2 regions of the Streptomyces sp. NPDC057702 genome follow, and region 2 is predicted to be linked to the other one. Evidence: riboswitches for the same ligand, from Rfam matches in the RefSeq annotation. Region 2 holds a riboswitch; the other holds the start of a gene.

Region 1 (3,271 bases), on a different contig from region 2:
TAGGCGCGTACGGCCAGCAGACCCGCCAGCTCGCCCTGCGAACCGGCGTTGGGCTGGAGGGAGACCTTGTCGTAGCCGGTGACCTCGGCGAGCCGGTCCTCCAGCTCCCTGATCAGGGTCAGGTAACCCTGCGCCTGCTCGATGGGCGCGAACGGGTGCAGACCGCCGAACTCCGGCCAGGTCACCGGCTCCATCTCGGTGGTCGCGTTCAGCTTCATGGTGCACGAGCCGAGCGGGATCATGCCGCGGTCCAGCGCGTAGTCCCGATCGGCGAGCTTGCGCAGGTAGCGCAGCATCGCGGTCTCGGAACGGTGCTGGTGGAAGACCGGGTGGGTGAGGTAGTTGCTGGTACGCACCAGCGACTCGGGCAGCGCGTCGACGACGGTGGCGTCCAGCGCGTCCACGTCGGCGTCGATGCCGAACGCGCCCCACACGGCGGTGAGCTGCGCCCGGCCCGTGGTCTCGTCACACGCGATGCCGACCTGGTCGGCGTCGACGAGCCGCAGGTTGATGCCGGCCTCGCGAGCGGCGGCCACCACCTCGGCGGCCCGGCCCGGCACCCGCGCGGTCAGCGTGTCGAAGTACGCCTCGTGCACCAGCTCGACCCCGCCGGTCCGCAGCCCCGCGGCGAGCACCGTGGCGTAGCGGTGGGTACGTCGGGCGATGGCGGCCAGGCCGTCGGGGCCGTGGTAGACGGCGTACATCCCGGCCATCACGGCGAGCAGGACCTGAGCGGTGCAGATGTTGCTGGTGGCCTTCTCGCGGCGGATGTGCTGCTCGCGGGTCTGGAGTGCCAGCCGGTACGCCTTGTCGCCGTCCGCGTCCACGGAGACGCCGACCAAGCGACCCGGCAGGTTGCGGACGAACTTGTCGTTGACGGCCATGAACCCGGCGTGCGGGCCGCCGAAGCCCAGCGGCACGCCGAAGCGCTGGGTGCTGCCGACGGCGATGTCGGCGCCGAGCTCGCTGGGCGAGGTCAGCACGGTCAGGGCGAGCAGGTCGGCGGCCACGGTGACGACCGCCCCGAGCTCGCGGGCCCGCTCGATGACGGCACGCGGGTCGTGCAGCGCGCCGGAGGCCCCCGGGTACTGGAGCAACAGGCCGAAGACGCCGCGCTCGGCGATCTCGTCCGGAATGCCGTCGGACAGGTCCGCGACGACGACCTCCACGCCCGTGGGCTCGGCGCGGGTCTGGATGACGGCGATGGTCTGCGGCAGGCAGTCGGCGTCGACGAGGAAGACGCCCTGCTTGACCTTGCCGACCCGCCGCGAGAGCGCCATGGCCTCCGCGGCGGCGGTGCCCTCGTCCAGGAGGGAGGAGCTGGCGGTGGGCAGCCCGGTCAGGTCCGAGACGACGGTCTGGAAGTTGATCAGCGCCTCGAGACGCCCCTGGGAGATCTCGGGCTGGTAGGGCGTGTACGCCGTGTACCAGGCCGGGTTCTCCATCACGTTGCGCAGGATCACCGGCGGTGTGAACGTGCCGTGGTAGCCGAGGCCGATCATGGGCGTGACGACCTCGTTGCGGTCGGCGAGCCCACGCAGCTCGGCGAGCACCTCGGCCTCGGTCCTGGCGTCGGGCAGACGCAGCGCCTCGGCGCTCTTGATCACGTCGGGCACGGCCGCGGCGGTGAGATCGTCCAGCGAGCCGAAACCGATCTGGGCGAGCATCTTGGCCTGCGCCTCACGGTCAGGCCCGATGTGACGCTCGTCGAAGGGCGTGCCGCGCTCCAACTCGGTCAGGGAGATGCGGTGTGCGGTCATCTGCGGAGGCCTCCTGGTCATGCGACCTTCGGGGGCACCAAGGCGCTGGTACCCATACGGCCTCCCCCTCTGTCATCTCAACCTGAGAGCTTCACCGGTCCGCGTAGCGATCCGGCTTGCACCGTCGGTGAGGAGGGGTTACGGCATGACGCCGGCCGTGACCCGCCCTGCTTTCCAGAGTGACCTCGTCCGTACGGTACGTGTGCCTGAGAGTTTCCGGGGAGGATTTGCTCCTTCGGCGCCCCCGCCAGCTTGCGACGGAGAGCTCTCCCGCACGGGGTCGACAGCCGTTCACCAGCCTACCAGCGGGGCTCTGAGCTGAACCCTCAAGTGGCCGGTCGGCTTGATCTGGCCTTACGTAGGTGTCTAGGGGGCAGGAATCACGTTTACGGAGGTGATGGACGGTGCGGATCGACACCGACCCTCGGCACTTGATAGGCCGCAAGGCGCTCGACCGCCACGGCACGAAGATCGGCACGGTGGACGAGGTCTACCTCGACGACGCGACGGGCGAACCCGAGTGGGCGGCCGTGCGCACCGGCCTCTTCGGCCGGGACGTGTTCGTCCCGCTGGAGCCGAGCGAGGTGGTCGACGAGGTACTTCGCATCCCCTTCGATCGCGCTCTGATCAGGGGAGCCCCCGACCTCGGTGTCGGCCGGCACCTCTCGCCCGAGCAGGAGGTCCAGCTCTACCGGCACTACGGGCTCGACACCTCGCGACGCGGTGACCACAGCGTTCCGCCGGACACCGGATTCGGACACATCGCCGGCTCCGGCGAGGGACAGGGACCCGACGCCTCAGCCCCCGAAAGCTGACGCCCGGGTGCCGGCCACCGGGTGGCCGCGGGTGTCGACGTGTACGACCGGGACTCCCGGCGACGGCACGGCGGTGGGTATCTCCGGGCGGATCAGCGGCAGCGGCTCGGCGGGCACCAGCGCCGGGTCGTCCACGGCGAACGTGCGCACCCGACCCGGCCGCGACCACGGCTGCTCGAACCGCACGGTCACCCGACCGACCCCGCTGCCCTGAATCCAGCCGGCGCCGTACTCCGTGTGCACCACATCGAGCCCCGGCATCCAACGTCGGGGCGGCTCGGGAGCTGACGGCTCCGGTACGGGGTCCTGTGGGGCGCTCTCCGGCCTGTCCGCGGCCTCCGGGCTCTCAGGACCCGCCGCCTCCCGCTGGGCCTGTCGCGCCCCGTCCAGCGCCTCACGCTCCGTGGCCGCCTGCGCGAACAGGTCCTCCTGCGTGTAGTCGGCCAGGCCCGTGACGCCGACGCCCAGGAGCCGCACGCCCTCGCTGGTCTCCACGCCGTCGATCAACCGCCGAGCCGCCTCCCGCACCACCGCGGGGTCGTCCGTGGGCCCGCGCAGGGTCTCGGATCGGGTGAGCGTCGAGAAGTCGTACCGCCGCACCTTCACCACGACCGTACGCCCCGACCTGCCGGCCCCGCGCAGCCGCTCGACGCACCGCTCCGCGAGCCGGGCCACCTCGTACTGCACCCGCGCGCG
Region 2 (3,271 bases):
GCTGAAGACCGGGACGAACGCGGCGCCGTCCAACTCGATGGTGGCCAGGTCCAGATGGATGCTGTCCGGTCCGCCACCCCGGGGCAGCGGCACCCACACGTGGCTGCGGCCGAGCACCTCGACGACGCGGGCGCCCGCTCCCGCGCGCTGCTGCCCGTCCGGGCCCAGGGCGAGCGCGGCGGCCAGCACCTCTTCGAGCTCGTTGCCCGGGAATCCACCGACAGCAGGGGAGGTTTCGTGTCGCTCAGGGATGCTCATCTCGTCCAACCGCCGTCTCGTCCAGCCTGCCTACGCACCCTAACGGCTGCACCCCTCCCCGCTCCCGGGGGTCGCCGATCCCCTCGCCCTCCGGACAGCGGACACGGCCGGGGCGGGCGCGTTCGCGGCACGGCGACCGATGCCCCCAACACCCCACGCGTCCCTCACGGAGCGCTCCCCCCTTTCCCCTCTCTCCTTGTCCCCCCGCCGCTCTCCCCCTTTTCTTGCCCCGTCGCCTCCGCCCCTGCCGCTCCCCCGCGTTCCGCCGGCTCGCTGCCCGTCCGCCCCCGCCGCGCGCCCGCCCGCCGGCGGAGTGGGCGGGGCGGGGTGAGCGGGGCGCGGCGGGGGGCGCTCTATCCGAAGGTGATGTCGCCCAGGTCCCCGGCCGCCGCCCGGTCGAGCAGGACCGCCGAGGCGCAGCCGGCCGGCGGGGCGCCCGCGAGCGCCGCCGCGCGCAGCCGGGCGACGGCGGCCCGGTGGCGGCCGAAGGCGTAGGGGGTGACGCCGCGGCCCCGCGCGGCCTGACCGGCCAGGGCCGTGTGCGGTGGCACGTCGAGCAGCACCAGGTGGAGCGAGACGCCGCTCCGCCGCGCGCTGCGGGCCAGCCAGCGGCGCACCCAGGGCATCGTTCCGCAGTCGTGGACGACGACGCTGTCGCCGGAGCGCACGGCCCGGCGCAGTCCCGCGTAGTGCGCCAGGCGTACCAGCGGGCGGTAGAGGGGGTAGGCCAGCCACGGCGGGACGCGCCGCTCCCAGCGGTCCCGGGCGTCCTGCGAGTCCACCCGCCACACCGCCCGGCCCCGCCCGTCGCGGCCGGGCACCACACGCCGGATCAGGGTGCTCTTGCCGCTGCCCGGCAGGCCGGAGACGACCAGCAGGTCCCCGGCGGCGTACCGCAGCTCCCGCACCCCGGCGACGGCCCCGGGCTCCGGCGACCCGGCGCGGGGGGCGTCCTGGCGGGCCACGGGGACGCCGACGGCCGCCGCCTCCGGGCCGCCGCCCGCCGTCTGGCCGGGAGGACCGACGGCCACCGAGCCGGCCTCGACCTCGGGAGTCGGGGGGCGCGGACGACTGGCCGGCTCCTCACCGGGCGGTTCGCCCGTGCGCCGCCGGCCGGCGGGCTGGTCGGCTAAGCCGGTGGGCGGCGTGCCCGCCCGGCCCCGGGGCCGCTCCGGCGCCGGGGCGCAGGCTCTGCCGCCCGCGCGCAGGTCGCGCACCCGGGGGCCACGGCCCGGTTGCACCGACTCCCCCGGCGGCCGGGCACGTCGGCGCGGCGGTGGGGGTGGTGCGGGGACCTGCGGTCCCGTCTGCATGCCCTGACCCTGCAACGTGATCGTCCTCCCCGAGCGCTACGGCGGCGGTCACCACGGTTCGCGTCCACCGAGTGTAAAGAAAAGGTAATGCGCCCCACCGACAATTGGGTGCCGGACCGGGGGTCCATCGCTCGCCTGTCCGTGTCATGATGTGCGCGCAACTGCATACCGGCCGCTCGAATCCATGCGGGAGAGTTCCCGGACCAGCGGTGATCTACGCGATCACCCGCCCCGGGGCGCCGAAGGAGCAAGTCCTCCCTTGAATCTCTCAGGCCCCGATACCGCGTGGACGAGGCAGATCTGAAAAGCGAGCCGTTTCGCACGGCTCCACCCAAGGTGCAAGCCAGGCCCCGCTTCAAGGGGTCAAGGCGAACCTCTCAGGTTCCGATGACAGATGGGGAGGATGTCTTCGCCAGCCCCTGCCCACCTTTGGGAGCCCGCACCGATGAGCAGCCTGCCCGATTCTCCGCGCCGTACCGCCCTTGACGCGACCCATCGCGCGCTCGGCGCCACCATGACCGACTTCGCAGGCTGGGACATGCCGCTGCGCTACGGGAGCGAGCGCGAGGAGCACAACGCCGTCCGTACCCGTGCCGGCCTGTTCGACCTCTCCCACATGGGCGAGATCGCCGTGACCGGCCCGCAGGCCGCCGAGGTGCTGGACTTCGCCCTGGTCGGCAACCTGTCGTCGGTGGCCGTCGGGCGCGCCCGCTACACCATGATCTGCGACGCCGACGGCGGCATCCTGGACGACCTGATCGTCTACCGGCTGGCGGAGCAGACGTACCTGGTGGTCGCGAACGCCGCCAACGCGCAGACCGTGCTCGACGCGCTCACCGAGCGCGCGGCCGGCTTCGACGCCCAGGTGCGCGACGACCGCGACCACTACGCCCTGCTGGCCGTCCAGGGCCCCGAGTCCCCCGGCATCCTCAGGTCGCTGACCGACGCCGACCTGGACGGGCTCAAGTACTACGCGGGCCTGCCCGGCACCGTGGCCGGCGTGGACGCGCTGATCGCCCGCACCGGGTACACCGGCGAGGACGGCTTCGAGCTGTTCGTCGCCCCGGGCGACGCGGTGGCCCTGTGGCAGGCGCTGACCGAGGCCGGCGCGGGCGTCGGCCTCATCCCGTGCGGGCTCTCCTGCCGCGACACGCTGCGCCTGGAGGCGGGCATGCCGCTGTACGGGAACGAGCTGACCACCGCCACCACGCCCTTCGACGCCGGCCTGGGCCGCGTGGTGAAGTTCGAGAAGACGACCAACGGGGGCCGCTTCGTCGGCCGCGAGCCGTTGGAGGGCGCGGCCAAGCGGGCCGCCGAGGCCCCGCCGCGCAAGCTGGTCGGCCTGATCGCCACCGGCCGTCGGGTGCCGAGGGCCGGGTTCCCGGTCGTGGCCGCCGACGGCACCGTCATCGGCGAGGTCACCTCCGGCGCCCCCTCGCCCACCCTGGGCAAGCCGATCGCCATCGCCTACGTGGACGCCGAGCACGCCGCCCCCGGTACCGAGGGCGTGGCCGTGGACATCCGTGGCACGCACGAGCCGTACGAGGTCGTCGCGCTCCCCTTCTACAAGCGCGAGCGCTAGCCAGCACCGCGACCGGACCCGGCCCGCCGTGCCGTGTCGGCCCCGCCCCACGCCCCGGCGCCCCGTGTCCGTTCCTTCGTTTCCCCGCCCCCTTGCACGACCACGCCCTCGCGTACAG

What was found. Region 2 has a riboswitch for glycine ahead of gcvT (glycine cleavage system aminomethyltransferase GcvT). Riboswitches for the same ligand answer to the same signal wherever they lie in the genome.
Region 1: it holds a riboswitch for glycine, as region 2 does, so the genes downstream of both, gcvP (aminomethyl-transferring glycine dehydrogenase) here and gcvT (glycine cleavage system aminomethyltransferase GcvT) in region 2, are expected to answer to the same signal.

What each region holds. Positions count from the first base shown of each region.
Region 1 is NZ_JBHVJC010000008.1:9,819-13,089, reverse strand. Features, by position in the region: gene gcvP (aminomethyl-transferring glycine dehydrogenase) at 1-1,760, opposite strand, end outside; glycine riboswitch at 1,945-2,043, opposite strand; gene ACFVFR_RS07805 (PRC-barrel domain-containing protein) at 2,165-2,575, shown strand; gene ACFVFR_RS07800 (DNA polymerase IV) at 2,558-3,271, opposite strand, start outside.
Region 2 is NZ_JBHVJC010000004.1:260,560-263,830, forward strand. Features, by position in the region: gene ACFVFR_RS04565 (enhanced serine sensitivity protein SseB) at 1-258, opposite strand, end outside; gene ACFVFR_RS04570 (AAA family ATPase) at 612-1,289, opposite strand; glycine riboswitch at 1,749-1,865, shown strand; gene gcvT (glycine cleavage system aminomethyltransferase GcvT) at 2,017-3,153, shown strand.